DNA from 4 places in the Hahella aquimaris genome. Region 2 is predicted to be linked to each of the others. Evidence: predicted binding sites of a transcription regulator. Region 2 holds the regulator's gene; each other region holds the start of a gene.
The links. The regulator sigma-54, encoded in region 2, starts transcription at its own class of promoters, with help from an activator protein. The targets are predictions, from matches to a motif close to TGGCACNNNNNTTGCTNT.

Region 1 (4,193 bases), 2.7 Mb from region 2:
AACGAGTACGTCCTTTGCCGTCCGGGATCATGTTGACCAACTCACCGCGACGCAGCCCCATCACCTCCATGATCGATCCCTGGTGCTCATCCTCCACGTCGATAATAACCTGCTCGTAGGGCTCGACCTTCTGTCCATCAATCTCTTTTACGATAACTTCTGGACGGGAAACGCCTAATTCAAACCCTTCACGACGCATGGTCTCGATCAAAACGGATAAATGCAACTCACCGCGACCAGATACAATGAATTTGTCAGGAGAGTCGCCTTGCTCTACACGCAACGCTACGTTGTACAGCAGCTCTTTCTCCAATCTTTCCTTGATATTTCTACTGGTAACGTACTTACCTTCTTTACCAGCGAATGGCGAGTCATTGACCTGGAATGTCATGCTGACGGTCGGCTCATCTACGATCAACGCGGGAAGTGCTTCCGGACGTTCCGGGCTACATAGCGTATCGGAGATATTCAACTCATCCAAACCAGTAACACAGATAATGTCCCCGGCTTCCGCCTCAGGCACGTCCACGCGCTGCAGGCCGTGATAGCCCATTACGGTTAATACGCGCCCATTACGCTTGCCGCCATCGCGATCAACCACAACAACAGGCGTATTAGTTTTTACTTTACCGCGCGAAACGCGACCAATTCCGATAACGCCAACATAGCTGTTGTAATCGAGGGCGCTGATCTGCATCTGGAAGGGGCCATTAACATCGACAGAAGGAGCGGGAACCTTTTCAACCACCATTTCAAACAGAGGCGTCATGTCTTGTTGCAATGCATCCGGCTCAAGTCCCGCAATGCCGTTCAACGCTGAAGCATAAATAACAGGGAAGTCTAGCTGCTCTTCTGTAGCGCCTAGGCGGTCAAAAAGATCCATCACTTCACCGACGACCCAATCAGGACGAGCGCCAGGACGATCCACTTTATTGACAACAACGATAGGCTTCAGCCCACGAGCAAACGCTTTTTGAGTCACGAAGCGAGTTTGCGGCATAGGACCGTCAACTGCATCGACGAGCAGGAGAACAGAGTCAACCATAGACAGAACACGTTCAACTTCGCCGCCAAAGTCGGCGTGTCCAGGAGTATCTACGATATTAATTCGGTAATCATTCCACTTGATGGCGGTATTTTTCGCCAATATAGTAATGCCGCGCTCTCGTTCCTGGTCATTGGAATCCATAACGCGTTCAGCGTCCATGTCCTTGCGGCCTAAGGTGCCCGACTGCTGAAGGAGTTTGTCGACCAGAGTGGTTTTACCGTGGTCAACGTGGGCAATAATAGCAATATTTCTTAATTTCTCGATCACAAAAAACACCTGCAAAATAAACAGTCATGGGCTGAGGGCGCGACATTATAGCTGACGCCTGAATCTTTTTTATACATCTTTATACACCCTCCCGAAAATTTATCTATTCTTAGCCTGATACCAAAATGGTGCACGGCGCCCCAAAAGCGCACAGCCGCCCCAAAATTCGCACCATGATAGTGCAAACCTATTGAAAGGTTAGAGAAGTCGTCACGCTCACAGTTCATGGCGTCTTTTAAAAACAAGGAGTTATGATCAAAAAATCTCTTGGCAAATAATTTGCTAATCAGGAAAACCAGAAGCAACTGACCATGAGGCGTGATAGTATTTTTGCGCTCGTTAGACTTCCCGGAACGCTCTCCCCTCCACGGGTCTGTTTCATGGTGGCGAGGATACACTACTGCAGTGTTTCGGTTTCACCTCAACATAAATAAAATCTTACGGAGTAACTGGAATGTCAGAGAAAACTCTGAATCTTATTAAAGAGCACGAAGTTAAATGGGTTGATATGCGCTTTACCGACACTAAGGGTAAAGAGCAGCACGTGACTATCCCTGCTAGCGAAATCTCTCCGGAATTCTTTCAAGAAGGCAAAATGTTTGACGGTTCCTCCATCGCTGGTTGGAAAGGCATCAACGAGTCAGACATGATCCTGCTGGCGGACGATGAAACCGCCGTCATCGATCCGTTCACTGAAGAGACCACTCTGAACCTGACTTGCAACATCATCGAACCCGCCACCATGCAGGGTTACAATCGCGATCCTCGCTCTATCGCCCAGCGCGCAGAGGAGTACCTGAAGTCCACAGGCATCGCGGACACTGTATTGTTTGGACCAGAGCCTGAATTCTTCATTTTCGACAGCGTAAAATGGAAGTCCGACATCAACGGAGCCATGTACGAAATCTATTCCGAAGAAGCGGCCTGGGTATCTGGCGACGACTTTGAAAGGAACAACGTAGGTCACCGTCCTGGCGTAAAAGGCGGTTACTTCCCCGTACCTCCCGTTGACTCCCTGCATGATCTACGTGGCGCGATGTGCGCAGCGATGGAATCCATGGGTTTGACCATCGAAGTACACCACCACGAAGTAGGCACCGCAGGTCAGTGTGAAATCGGCGTTGGCGCCAACACCCTGGCGCGCAAAGCAGACGAAGTGCAAATTCTGAAGTACTGCGTACACAACGTAGCGCATGCTTACGGCAAGACTGCGACCTTCATGCCCAAGCCTCTTGTTGGCGACAACGGTTCAGGCATGCACTGCCACCAATCGCTGTCCAAAGACGGCAAGAACATTTTCTCTGGCGACGGCTATGCTGGTCTGAGCGACATCGCCCTGTACTACATTGGCGGCATCATCAAGCACGCTCGCGTATTGAACGCTTTCACAAACCCTTCCACTAACGCGTATAAGCGTTTGGTGCCAGGCTTTGAAGCGCCGGTTATGCTCGCTTACTCCGCTCGCAACCGTTCCGCTTCCATCCGTATTCCTTTCGTCACCAACCCGAAAGCGCGTCGGATTGAAGTCCGCTTCCCAGATCCTTCCGCCAACCCTTACTTGGCGTTCGCCGCCATGTTGATGGCTGGTCTGGACGGTATTCAGAACAAGATCCACCCTGGCGACGCTATGGATAAGGATCTGTACGATCTGCCGAAAGAAGAAGCCATGAACATCCCAACAGTATGTAGCTCTCTGTCACAAGCTCTGGATTATCTGGAGAAGGACCATGAGTTCCTGACCAAAGGCGACGTGTTCACCAAAGACATGATCGAAGCTTACATCGAGTTGAAGCGCAAAGAAGTAGAGCGTCTGGACATGACCACTCACCCAGTCGAATTCGAGATGTACTACTCTGTATAATCCGCTGCGAAGTTAACTACGACGGACTTGAAAACCCCGCAATCTGCGGGGTTTTTTTTGGTTCCGCTTCTGCTACAGTTCAAGTAACTGGTCAATTGGGTTGAAGTTATGAAATCTCGGTTCGCTTATATTCTTCTTTCTTCTGCGCTTTTTTCTTCTTATTCAGGTCTGGCCTGCGCAGAAATTTATCGCTGGGTCGACGCACAAGGCAATGTGGAATATTCCGACCAGGAGAGAGAGGGCGCCGAGAAAGTCGAAGTTGGCCCAACCGCAACGATAACCATGCCAAAAATGACGGATATACCGCCTCGCAGCAATGATGAGCCGGAGCCTGCGCCTTCAAGCTACTATGCAACGCTGAATATAACCTTCCCCACCAATGACTCCGCTTTTCACTCCGGTAACGGCGATCTGACCGTATTATTCACATCGGATCCAACTCTGTACCCCAATCACAGCTACCGCGTCTCGCTGGACGGAAGCCCGGTTGGAACAACCAAGGATAACTTCCTTGAGCTGAAAGGCGTTAACCGGGGCACACACTCCGTTTCTCTTGATGTGATTGATAATTCAGGCGTTGTCCAGAGCGCAGCGCCAGTGCAGTTCACCATTCATCGCCCCAGCATAAAAAACTAGCCCAACATAACGCACCAAAATAGCGCATAATTAAAAACTAGCGCATCCACTTTGTGCATGACGCGCCATGATCACGCACATCGCCGCAGACTTACGTTGCGCCAAAGCCCGCTTCTGGAGCGCTTCCTAGGGGCATAGCTCACATTTGGGCTATCCGCCCCACGCCTGTGCAGAGAACCCGGTAATTCGCACCGCTTTACCGCAGTTCTGGTTTGGATATTGCATTCACAATGCAAAAATAGGTCAACTTTATGCTACCCATCGTTTTTCAGACTCGCTTACTCGAAAATCTGACCACTTCCGTACTGGTTATTGACCCCCAGCAGCGGATTGCATTCAGTAATTCATCCGCCGAAGTGTTGCTGGAAACCAGTGAGCAAA
Region 2 (4,193 bases):
CAGCTTCATGTCTTCCTCTTTCCATCGAAGCTGGATTATTTCTCCAGCACCCTCCTGAACAGGGTTTCGTCGTTGTCACAGTCGCGCAGGTGTTCGCAGAAGCGACGGTCATTGAATTTCTGGGCCAGTTGGCTCAGTAGGTCCAAGTGTTCGCTGGTGGCCTCCTGAGGCACGATCAGAACGAACAGCAGGTCTACGGGTTCGTTGTCTATGGCGTCAAAAGGGATCTTGTCCTTGAGTGTAATCAAGGCCCCTATGATGCGGTCGCAGTTTTCCAGGCGGCAGTGGGGTATTGCGATGCCCTGGCCGATACCAGTGCTGCCGAGTCTTTCACGGCAGATCAGGTTGGTAAAAATGGCGTTCTCGTCCAAAAATGGAAAATGTTGCGCAATCAGATTGGCGATATATTCGAGAACGCGCTTCTTACTCGAGCCCGACACCCCACAGCGTGTGAGGGCGGGCGAGATAATTGACTCAATAGTTAGTGTGGTTTGGGCCATGTTCTGTTATCTGGCGGATGCGCCGTGCATCCGATCAACGTGCTTCTCTTTGTGTTTGAGGATCTGGCGATCTAATTTGTCCACCAGTGCGTCAATTGACGCGTACATATCTTCGTGTTCAGCATTGGCATGCAGGTCAGCGCCGCTTATGTGCATGGTTGCTTCTGCAATCTGACGCTGTTTTTGAATGGAGAGCGTAACTTGGACATTACTGATACTGTCGAAGTGTCGTTCGAGCTTGTCGAACTTGTTGTTAACGTAATCTTTCAGTGCTTCAGTTAACTCGACTTGATGTCCGGTGATGTTCATTTGCATACTTTGCTCCTAATGCCAATATACGGTGCATTATGAATTTTGCACTTCCATGAAAAATACTAGCACATCCAGTTTGTGACTATTTGATTTAAGTCTTATACCTGTATTCCTCCTTTTAAATTAATCGCTTACGTTCATTGGAAGGCGGAATGGAAAGCGCCTCCCGGTACTTTGCGATCGTGCGACGGGCGACGTTGATGCCCTGTTCGCCAAGCAGCGCAGCAATTTTGCTGTCGCTCAATGGTTTCTTCGGTGATTCCGCCGCAACTAACTTCTTGATAATAGCTCTAATAGCGGTCGAAGAACACTCGCCACCCGTGTCTGTGCTGACATGGCTGGAGAAAAAGTACTTCAGCTCAAATACGCCGCGAGGAGTGTGCATATATTTCTGGGTGGTCACCCGGGAAATGGTTGACTCATGCATCTCCACCGCCTCCGCAATATCGTGCAGCACCAGCGGCTTCATCGCCTCTTCGCCGTACTCTAGGAATCCTTGCTGATGTTCGACGATTTGTGAAGCGACTTTCAACAGAGTTTCATTACGGCTTTGCAAGCTTTTGATAAACCAGCGCGCTTCCTGTAACTGATCGCGCAAGTAAGTGTTGTCTGAGCTGTTGTCCGCGCGTCTCACCAAGCCCGCATAGCCAGGGTTGATGCGGATCTTGGGGGCGATTTCCGGATTCAGCTCCACCAGCCACCGGCCATTGTTTTTTTTGACGATAACGTCAGGAACCACATATTCGGTATTGCTTTCCTGAATGCCTTCGCCCGGTCTTGGGTTCAAACTTTGAATCAGCTTTAGTACTTCCCGCAGATCGTCTTCTTTCAGGCGGCTGCGACGCATTAGTTGGGCGTAGTCGCGGTTGCCAAGCAGATTGATGTAGTGGCTGACCACCAGCTTGGCTTGACCTAGCCAAGGGGTGTCTTTCGGCAGTTGATTCAGCTGGCTCAGCAGGCAATCCTGCAGGTTGCAGGTGGCGACACCGGGAGGATCGAATTGCTGGATACGTTTTAAAACTGCGCATACTTCGTCCAGCTCAATTTCTTCTTCCCCCTCAGTTTGCAGACCGCTATGAATTTCATCGGGAGTGAGGGAGAGATAACCATCAGGACTGACTGCATCAATAATCGCTACGGCGATCATGCGGTCAATGTCGGACATGGGGGTAAGGTTGAGTTGCCAGAGAAGGTGGTCTTGCAGGGTTTCGCCTTTGCTGTTGCGGGACTCGAAGTCGTATTCGTCATCCTCGCCGCCGCTGTAGTTGCTTGATCCGCTTTGGAAGACATCATCCCAGGCGGTATCGACGGGCAAATCGTTCGGAATGGAGTCGGACCAGTTGTCCTCTTCAGCGAACCCCCCTTCATCCATGCCCGACTCCTGCGTTCGTTCCTTGCTGGAGTTGTTGGCGAGCATGTCGCTGATCGTATCGTTCTGAACGTGGTTGGGTGATTCGTCCTCTTCAGACACTTCCAGCATGGGGTTGGACTCAAGCGCTTGTTGAATCTCCTGCTGTAAATCCAGTGTTGAAAGCTGCAAAAGTTTTATTGCTTGTTGCAGTTGCGGGGTCATGGTCAGCTGTTGACCCAGCTTTAACTGCAATGAAGTTTTCATAACCATCTGATGCTTACCACCGATTCAGGCACAGATCTTGTGAGTTTTTCATAGTTATTAGGTGCTTTAATCCTAAGCTCTTGAGCCTTGAGGTCCATCTGGGATGGAGACCGCCGGTTAAACTAAAGTTTGAACTGGTCACCCAGATAGACCTCTCTAACCTTTGGGTTGGCAAGGATATCACTTGGGGCGCCGCTTGCGATAATAAATCCTTCACTGACAATATAGGCGCGTTCACAAATATCCAAGGTCTCGCGCACATTATGATCTGTAATTAAAACGCCGATGCCGCGCTTTTTGAGATGCTCAATAATCTGCTTGATATCGTTGACGGAAATAGGGTCCACCCCGGCGAATGGTTCATCCAGCAGGACAAATTTTGGCTCTGTGGCCAGCGCGCGAGCGATTTCCACGCGTCGACGTTCGCCCCCTGAGAGGCTCATGCCAAGGCTTTTGCGAATATGGGTGATGTGAAACTCCTGTAGCAGTTCTTCCATTTTTAGTTTGCGCTCCTTGCGGCTGAGATCTGCTCTGGTCTCAAGGATGGCGTAGATATTGTCCTCCACTGACAGCTTTCTGAAGACCGATGCTTCCTGTGGCAGATAGCCGATGCCCTTGCGCGCTCTCCCGTGCATAGGCAGGCCAGTGATTTCCGCTTCGTCAATGAATACGCTGCCTTTGTCGCTGGGGATCAGTCCTACCACCATGTAAAAGCAGGTGGTTTTTCCTGCGCCGTTAGGTCCGAGGAGGCCAACGATTTCGCCGCTGCGAATTTCAACGGACACATCTTTTACAACAGGCCGTTTTTTGTAGGCCTTGGCCAGATTTCTGGCAGTGAGGGTGCTCATTGTTTATTAGATTTGGGCGGATGATAGATGATTTCAACCTGCTCGGTTTGATTGCCCGATGAGGCTCCCTTTGCCGTGACTAAACGCTTGTCTGTGAAATAAATGATTTCTTCGCCTTCCACTGAGCTGTTGTCCTGAAGAATGCGCGCATGGTTACGCATAACGACTTTACTCTGGCTGCGGTCATAGTCCATGTTTTCTGCGTAAGCGTGGGTTTCAGTTTGTTTTTCTTCGTCAAACTGCACCAAATGAGCAGGCTTGCCGGTTGCTTGGAAGCGACTGATGCCATTGTCATCGGTGTATAAAATGACTTTGTCCGCCTCAATGCTGGATTTGCCTTGGGTAATGACGACATTGCCAATATAGGTGTCGATGCCTTTCTGGCCGTCTCTCTCCCAGCGACCGGCTTTGATGCGCACTGGTTCATCGCTGCCGTTAAGAAGGTCCAAAGCATGGCTTAACGGGGCGAAAATAAAGCCCAGCAACAGCGCCACGGTGAATAGTTTACTTGGGTTGTGCATAAACGCCGGTTACCTGAGAAAGTAATACAATAAGCTTTTTATCAATGTCCGCCTCCATTCCGACAGCGGTTAACTGATTGATATTTGAAGTTATCTTAACGGGTTGATCGGTGCTGATAAAGCGTGACTTGTTGTTGTAGTCAAGCGCTTGCGTTTGCATGAGAATCGGCGCGCCGTCGTTGGATGCGCCATTTACCTCTACATCTCCACGCAGTTTCAAGGTGTCCTGCTTGATAAGCAGTTCGCCCTCCAAAGACTCTACATGCCAGCTTTTCTCCCCTTGCTGGAAGATTTCCAGGTTGGGGCGCGTCAGTACGCCAGTGTCCGTATCGGGGTAGTGCTTCGCCAGTTGGCTTTGCAGGCGGCTGGTGAGTGCGCCTTCTTTGTTGTAGGTGGT
Region 3 (4,193 bases), 450 kb from region 2:
GGATATGTCCGCGATTTTGTGGGGGCGCTTGTTATTCGCATTGGTCGTGATCGGCGTTTTGGCGAGGCTGCCAGCGCTAAATCGACGTCTGCGGGAAGCGGCGGCGTAATCTGTCTGCACGGCGTGCGTCATATTCTGGTCTATGCTCAATCAATAGCCGGCTCGACACACGCCGGCTTTTGTTTCCAAGGAGCACAGGAGAATACGAATGAGCGCCATCCCCATGTATTTCCCTCCCGCGCCTTTCCATATGGAAGACGCGCGAATTTGCGCCACCCTGGTGAATACCGCCTACGACATGTACGACCAATGGGTGGATCAGAAAAAGCCCCATAAAGATCATTTCAAGTGGACCCCGAAAGGGCCGGCGATGAATTATAGCCAGCCCATTTGGGGGGCCGAAACCATGCTGTGGATTTTCAAAACCTCGGAGCCTTTCGCCTTTGTCTCCTGGACGGATGCGGGAGATGTCTATCTGATGTTTCGCGGCACGGAGTCTCTGGACGACTGGATTGACGATGCAGAAGCCGGACAGAGTCCTTATCCGCAGGTGTTTGGCTATGGCAAAGCCCATGACGGCTTTCTCAAGCTCTACGGCACGATGAATCAGGCTATTCTGGAGGTGTTACAGCAAGTAAATAATCCCAAGAGCCTTTTGATTGGAGGGCATAGCCTCGGCTCATCTCTCTCGACACTGGCGACGCCGGATATTATCAATCACTCTGGCTATAAGCCCGGCGTCGTGAATGTCCGGCATTACAATCTTGCCAGCCCGCGCGTGGGCGATCCTGAGTTTGTAAATGCTTACAACCAATGCGGCGTGCCCACTTATCGCATCGTTAATACCACGGACTTAGTGCCAGAAGTGCCTCCAGGCGTATTGGATCGAGATCTCTACGAGCATGTCGGCATCCCTGTCGATTTCACCGCACAATACGGATCGCTGGCGGGTAATCATAGCGCCTCAGATTGCTACAGTTACGCGCTGAACCACCCCGACAAACCGCAGTCAGACTAACTAACGAAATTAGTCATATAACTCATAAAAGCGGGCGGCGCTGATGGCGAAGGTTAACAGCCCGTCCGCTTCATAAAGTCGGTGGTGGTGAGTTGGCGTCATGCCGATTTTCTGCAGTATGGCGACCGAGGCCAGGTTATCCTCTTTCGCAACGCCAAAAACCTGATCGAACTCCTCCCGCCCCAGCGCATACTCAATACAGGCGATCGCAGCCTCCTTGGCGAACCCTTGCCCTGCATGGGCGCGTGCGACGCCGTAACGTAAATCGAAGCAACCGGGGCAGGAGCTCTCTTCGACTCCCACATAACCCACATACTCCGTACTGGACTTGCAAATGATCATGAAAGAGCCAAATCCACGCTGCCAATGCTCCACCCGGTTGCGTACGTAGCCTGCAATCTGCTCTGGAGAATAAGGACCTTCGTTAGGCAGAAAACGAGTCGATACAGGGCAGGCAAGGAAGTCTTTGAAGAACGGCAAGTCCGTGGATTCAATCGGGCGCAGAATTAATCTCGAAGTCTCAATCATCGTTACAGCGGGCGTCTCTTCTTAAAAAGGTCGCTATTAAAGGCGATTTTGCGAAAAAAGGGAATTAAATCAATGGCCTTTTAATGGAGGTGAGATTTATGTGCTGGTGTTGCTTGATGTGAGTCGTCAGGTGGGAGCAGAGGCTTAACATGCGCTATTGCAATTTCAGTTTGACGATGAGCGAAGTTTTATAGGGAGGTTGGTCCTATGGCAGGAGCGTAAATAGGGTGTTGTTGGGATGTTATATTGGGCGTTATCTTTATAATTAGTAGTTATAAGTTTTCTGGTTAACTATAATCCGCCTCGAACAGATTAGGGTTTTGCATTCCTAATTGGAGTTTTGACGGTATTTGTAATTGTTTATCGCTTTAGACGAAAAAGGATGTGTTTATATCTTTTTATCCTTATTTTTAAGGAGAGGCGCAGGCATTTTCAGGTTAACGCTTTGTTAAATATATTTATCTTGCGGCCCCTGTGAGCCAAGCCTTTCTGAGTGTGATGTAGTCCAGATCAAGCGAAGGTTTTATGCCTTCGGGAAATATCTACATAACTCTCTGTAGCTTTTAATTAGCATTGGATACTCCGAAGTTCCTAGTCCGAAAATACATGCTTAGATTGCACTTTATATGCAATTTAACTCGTTGACAGGAAACAGGTATTCGTTTGAAATAGCAATCCTGACAGCAAAGTTGTAATTTACGGGTATTGCTGAAAATTGGACAGAATGGCGCTATTTTTTCCGATTGTATTTGCAGTTAGTCGGTGAAAATGCCGGTTGAAAGGAGATCCGGTTGCTCGATATGGACGCCTTAACGCTGTCGTTATTTTAGCCAAGTGCGCTTTTTATAAAAACACAACACGGATGACAGATACTATGAAATCTGCTCTTTTGACATTATTCTCAGTAATATCGTTGAACGCTTCGGCGTCCTACGTTGATATCAAGAACCATTGGGGTATGCCCTGGCCGGAATCGACCAGTGTTACTTTGGACTACGATATAGTCATTGATGACTTACCTGATGACAAAAACGTCTTTATTTATGAAACGGCTTTCAATTTTGACTATTTGTCTAGGGATGGAACATGGAAAAGTCTGCTGGATGACCCGTATCCGCTGCAGTTTCCTAGCCCTTGGGATAGCTTGAAAGAAAACGGTGTTTACCATTACTCCTTCGAAATCAGAGATCTGTTAACAGATTATCTGGATAGCACGGATGGATTGGGGATGATTAGGGTAACATCTGTCTTTTCAGAGATGTTGTTCCACGACGATAGTTGTGCGCCTATGCCTGAACCCGGCAGCGATAAGCCTGAATGTACGCCGGATCAGTATAAAGAAGCAAAATTGTACGGAGACAAAGGCTATTATATTTTCGTTGATGAGCCTTCTCTGGTTGGTCTATTAGGTTTAGGCCTTGTGTCAATGGTGGCAGTGCGCCGTAAGAAAGAAAAGGCTTAGTTCTCTGTCAGAGTGGGGCGCACATAGCCCCACTCTCAAGCCTTTTAAGTTTCAGTCTCGTCTCAACAGCGGCTATTCGTCGTTCCTTTTTTCTATCTGTCTCTCCTCCTGTTTATCTCTCCTTAAATAAAAATTACCCCATGCTTGTATTGGTTGGTTGTTTTTTGTTCTACACTTCATGGTAAGGGACCGGAACCGAGTAAAGCGTAATTGGATGGCTTAGTTGTCGAAAACGCAGGCAGTAATCCGGGAGACAGTATGCTCACAATTGCTATGATTCTGTTTTTGTTGTTGTTTTTAGGGGTCTATGCACTAATCCGAAGATCTCCAGAAAGATGTGAAGGGTGTGGGAAGGAGTCCTTAACAAAGCCATGTGGAAGCTTTGATCTATGCGAGCAATGCGAGCAAAAATGGGATGTTGCTCGAATGGCTGTCAGCTACACCGTTGCTCCTGTCTCTAGATCAGTAAAAAAGAGAAAAAGTCACATCTAGGTCCATTTGATTGATATCTGGGTTTTTCTACATATATCTCATGAAAGCCGCGATTACCTCCTTGTCCTTTTCTCATCAGTGCCTATTGGATACAAAACAACGCCGTAACTGAACTGATTGTCACGCCATTGTATAAATAATGGTCACTTTATCTGATCATTATTCGGGAGTGGCGCATGGCGGGTGATTTAAACCAGAAGGTTTGGTGGGAAAGACGCAAGTTGACGGCGGGCGTTAAGATGGCGTTAGCGCTTGGCGCTGCACCTGCTGTAGCGCAAGCGGGTGTGGTGGTGCTTGAGCCGGTTGCGGATACGGTCTTGCAGGAACAGCTAGCTGATTCCAGCCAGGGCGGCAGTCCCTATCTTTCTTTATCTCCAGAAGCCAATGTTCAGCGTGCGCTGGTTAAATTTGACCTCTCTTCTTTGGCGGATTACGCCGGTAGCATCACTTCGGTCAAGCTGGCTTTGAATGTCGACTTTAACGGCAATGATTGGGCTGGAGGCGGTTCGTTGATCGATCTGCATCGTGCGCAGGAGGATTGGAGCGAGAGTGAGGCGACGTGGCGTTGCGCCAGCGCTTTGGTTTGCGGTTGGGACGGCGGAGGCTTCAGCGCTGCCGCCACTGATAGCGTCGATGTTCAGAACATTAATAGTGGTTCTGTGCAGTTTGACGTGACGACGGACGTTGCCCAAA
Region 4 (4,193 bases), 2.3 Mb from region 2:
CCAGTGCGGGTCAGATGCGTACCGCCGCAAGGGACTTCGGCAAATCCCTCCACCCGCCAATAGCGTCTTTCTGCATCTTCGTCACTGAAATCGCTGATGATGTCGCGGTTTTCGTCGATGAGACGTTGCGCGTCGGCGTCAATATCCGGCAACAGTGGGGAAATGCTTTGAGGCCAGGAGAAATCGATACGCGCCTTTTCCTCGGCGATATGCGCGCCGACTTTATCAACGCCGTTCAGCTTGCGATAGAAGAGTTCGAGCACCAGTTCTGCGGCAAAATGCAGTCGCATCAGGCGATATCGTCTCTCCCAATCAATGGTGATTTCCACTGGATCGCCGACCTGAAGCGCATGATCGTCCGGCAGCTCGTAAAAAATTTCCTGCTCTTCCTTGCGCGCGCTAATCACTCTGAAGCCGCCAATGGTCCCATGGTCGCTTTCCTGTCCGCCGGAGAGCGCATAAAAGATAGTTTCCTCGACCGTTATCACGGCGTCTTGTACGCTAGTGACGTAGGTGCTGAGAGTCGTGAGGTAGGGGTCTTCCCAGAATATTTTTCTTGTCATACTTCTGCCTGAAAAAGTCCTTTAAACAGATACGCGGAATCTTCGCCAACCATTGCAGCGTTTGCAAGAGGGGAGGAGATCAATGACCAGCCTGATTCCCGCTTTTGACCCGCTCCAGGATATTGCGCCAAAGCTGTAGTGGGGAGATGCTGGCGTAACCAGATTCCTGGGCGTTATTTCCTTGATAAAAGGCAGCCAACTCAGAGTACTTCTTTGCATAGTTTGCGACAGTGCAAAGTCGCGACGGCTCAGCCGCCGCTTGATTTTATAATCTGATCATCCCTGAAACGAAAGGATGTCATGTATCTGGCTAAGCTATACGCAGATAGTAAGTTTTTGCTTGGGTGAGTTGCGCATAGGCTAGTTCCGATAGCTGCGCGCCGCATCCAGATTGTTTAACGCCTCCCCAAGCCAGAGTAGGGTCAATATGAGTGCTTTGGTTCATCAGCACTGCGCCAGTCTGTAGTCTCTCGCCTATTGCCTGGGCGCGGGCAGCGTCCTGGGTCCACAGAGAGGCCCTTAGACCGTAAAGACTGTCGTTCATATAGTGGATGGCTTCAGCGTCATCCTTCACCTTCATGACGCCTATAATCGGGCCGAAGGTCTCACTTGTCATCAATGCCATGGAATGATCGACGTTCGTTAGCACCTGTGGTGGCAGATAGGCTGGACCCAGGCATGAGTCAGAGCAATGAGCTTGCTCAATGCAAGGCGTTGCGCCCTGTGCGATAGCTGCGTTCAGTTGTGTTTTGACCGCCATGGCCTGTTGCGGGCTTACCATCGGCCCTAATGTGGTGGAGGGTTCCATGGGATTGGCCAATTTGTAGTGTTTAACGTCCGCAACCAAGGCGTCTAAGAAGTCGTCATAGATATCTTCGTGAACATATACGCGTTCGATGGCGCGATTGGATTGTCCGCAATTGAACAAAGCGCCTTGGGCAATACTGGCGGCGCTTGAATGCAATGGCGCGTCGGAGAAAACATAAGCAGGATTGTTGCCGCCTAAATCAAGAGTTAGCCTTCTGAAAGTTCCAGCGGCGGCGCGCTCAATAGCGACGCCTTTCGCACTGGGCCCGGTAAAGGAAACATGGCCTATTCGTTGGTCGCTGATCAAGCGTAATGTATCTGCGTCGTTGACGTGTAAATGCTGAAATACGCCGTCTGGGAGCCCGGCCTCAAAGAATATGTGAGAGAACCGCTCCGCACACAATAGCGTCTGCATGGAATGTTTGAGAATAACGCAGTTGCCCGCCATGAGTGCAGGAATAATAGCGCTGGCTGCGGTAAGGTAAGGATGACTCCATGGCGCGATACACAAGGCTATGCCTAGAGGTTCGCGCCTCATAAAACGGCGAATGCCGGTTTTTGGTTGCGTTATGATGTCTTCAAGATATCTTTCGGCGATATCAATCATGTGTTCGGCACACACTTCCGTCTCTTTGATTTCTTGGGGCGTCTCGCGCACTGGACGGCCCATCAATAGGGTAATCTCCGGAGCAATCTCCCGCGTTTGCGTCGCTAGCGCGGCAATGGCGAGACGGCAATAGCGTGCGCGCTCTGTGATGGAGACTGTACGCCAGATTCTTTGGGCGGTGAGTGCGCGTTCGAGTGCTGCGTGGATTTGAAAGTCTGTGGCTGGTTCCCTTTCCGCCACTAGTGATCCGTCAATGGGTGAAATGATTCTCATGATAGCTGCTTCCCTATACTTGTCGTCGCAATAAAATTCCCTCTGCTCAGCTTTAATTATTGCAAATTCCTGGGGGTTGTCGCGTGGTTTTACAAATCTTGTGGAACGTTTCCTATTGCATTTGGGACGTCTCTGTGTGGGTAGAAGGAAGGGGAGTGATCTCCCGGTTTTGGTTTGCGTTAGATTATTGGTGCGGCATGCACTAATTTCGTTGAATAGTCCATTATTTTTACATATCTAATAAGACAAAAAAGCATTGTCCTTATAAATCAAAGGTCTAAATGTTGGCATGCTGGTTGCTATGTAACGGGAGCAATAAGGGCACGACTCTTCACTATAAAAACTAGCATTTACGCTAAATCAATTTAACCGACATTTTTCAGAGGACATCATGAAGAAACTCGCATTTCTAGCAAGCCTTCCATTAATGCTGGGCGCGGCCAGCGCATATGCTATTCCAGCTTCTTACGGCACTACTACTCACGACACAACTGCGTGGCAAGAACTGGCGGACGCGCCTAATGGCGACTCCTACGGCGTTTCCTGGACTACTGACGGCGGCGCAAGCTGGGGTCGTAACGACCTGACTGTCGGTCAAACCGTTCAATTCAAATTCAGCGTACACAAGAAGAATGTGGGTACACACTACGCTGACCTGATGAAAGCCTGGATTGACTGGGACCAAAATGGCGTATTCGACGCTAGCGACGAAATTGCATACGGCGAACACAAACTGACTGACTTTGAGCCAGTGTTGGGAATGTGGCAGGCGCCTACTAACCCAGACTTTTCTTTCTTCTCAAGCGAATACACGCTGACCAACGCTGACGTGGGCGATTTCTGGTTGCGCTCTATCGTGACTTGCAGCCACTCAATCACCAACATGTACGGCGGTACTTGGAATGATCAGTGGAAAACTGAATACACTGGTAGCTATGAAGATCGTATGACTCCAACCGGTCATTATTACCAAGGTGAAACTGAAGAGTGGAAAATCTCTGTTCACTCTGTACCTGAACCCACTACTTTCGCACTGTTGGGTCTGGGCCTGATTGGTCTCGTAGCTAGAAAGCGCGCTAAATAATATAATCGCAGCTAGCTTTGATGATCCTGGATCGGCGGGAGTTTTTTCTCCGGTCCAGGTATCGCTTTTCCTCTTCTAGCTGACGCTCATACTCAGATTATCTCGAAGTAGCGCTCCAGCTCCCACATTGAAATATATTTCCTGTATTCCCGCTCCTCCCACTCGCGAGTCGCTGCAAAGTGCTCGACAAAAGGGGAACCAAAAAAGTCTCTGGCCATCTGGCAGTTTTTCAGGCGTTGCGCCGCGTCCCATAAAGTCGACGGAAGCTGCAAATGCTCAGGAAATGTCTGATCATAGGCGTTGCCGTCCACCATGCATTCCGGTTCGAGTTTGTTTTCCATTCCCCACAGTCCCGATGCGATGACCGCCGCGAGGATGACATAGGGGTTGGCGTCGGCGGCGCCAATTCGATACTCCAATCGTTGAGATTGTATGTCTCCGGGAATAACTCGGATAGCGCAGGTTCTGTTATCGATGCCAACGCTGGCTTCTGTAGGAGCCCAGAACCCGGGAATGAGTCGTCGATAAGAATTAATCGTGGGAGCAATCATCGCCATGAGTTCTGGCATAAGCTTTTGTTGGCCTGCGATGAAATGGCGCATTGTGGCGCTCATTTTGGCTTCTTTTTCTCCATCATAAAAAAGGTTTAGCCCTTTGTTGTCTTTTAACGATAAATGTATGTGGCCGCTCTGTCCGGGATAATCTTTCGACCACTTGGCCATGAAGGTGGCCATCTTGCCTTGCTTTTGCAGCGCAACTTTTGTGAACGTTTTAAACAGTGCGGCTTTATCGGCTGCGTTAATTGCTTCATCGTGGGTAATCGCCGCCTCAAGAACTCCGGGACCGGTTTCCTCATGGA

Region 1: a site for sigma-54 is predicted at 1,584-1,601, ahead of glnA (glutamate--ammonia ligase). Genes of this name have one in related genera too.
Region 3: a site for sigma-54 is predicted at 2,162-2,179, ahead of O5O45_RS03505 (PEP-CTERM sorting domain-containing protein). Genes of this name have one in related genera too.
Region 4: a site for sigma-54 is predicted at 2,536-2,553, ahead of O5O45_RS22460 (PEP-CTERM sorting domain-containing protein). Genes of this name have one in related genera too.

What each region holds. Positions count from the first base shown of each region.
Region 1 is NZ_CP132203.1:4,774,709-4,778,901, forward strand. It holds gene typA (translational GTPase TypA) at 1-1,315, opposite strand, end outside; gene glnA (glutamate--ammonia ligase) at 1,770-3,176, shown strand; gene O5O45_RS21115 (DUF4124 domain-containing protein) at 3,285-3,812, shown strand; gene glnL (nitrogen regulation protein NR(II)) at 4,064-4,193, shown strand, end outside.
Region 2 is NZ_CP132203.1:270,812-275,004, forward strand. It holds gene rapZ (RNase adapter RapZ) at 1-9, opposite strand, end outside; gene ptsN (PTS IIA-like nitrogen regulatory protein PtsN) at 36-500, opposite strand; gene hpf (ribosome hibernation-promoting factor, HPF/YfiA family) at 507-815, opposite strand; gene O5O45_RS01375 (RNA polymerase factor sigma-54) at 931-2,427, opposite strand; gene lptB (LPS export ABC transporter ATP-binding protein) at 2,550-3,275, opposite strand; gene lptA (lipopolysaccharide transport periplasmic protein LptA) at 3,272-3,796, opposite strand; gene lptC (LPS export ABC transporter periplasmic protein LptC) at 3,780-4,193, opposite strand, start outside.
Region 3 is NZ_CP132203.1:720,498-724,690, forward strand. It holds gene O5O45_RS03490 (hypothetical protein) at 1-109, shown strand, start outside; gene O5O45_RS03495 (lipase family protein) at 209-1,018, shown strand; gene O5O45_RS03500 (GNAT family N-acetyltransferase) at 1,028-1,546, opposite strand; gene O5O45_RS03505 (PEP-CTERM sorting domain-containing protein) at 2,421-3,008, shown strand; gene O5O45_RS03510 (DNRLRE domain-containing protein) at 3,677-4,193, shown strand, end outside.
Region 4 is NZ_CP132203.1:5,088,920-5,093,112, reverse strand. It holds gene O5O45_RS22470 (alanyl-tRNA editing protein) at 1-563, opposite strand, end outside; gene O5O45_RS22465 (aldehyde dehydrogenase family protein) at 874-2,250, opposite strand; gene O5O45_RS22460 (PEP-CTERM sorting domain-containing protein) at 2,642-3,334, shown strand; gene O5O45_RS22455 (glutamine synthetase family protein) at 3,427-4,193, opposite strand, start outside.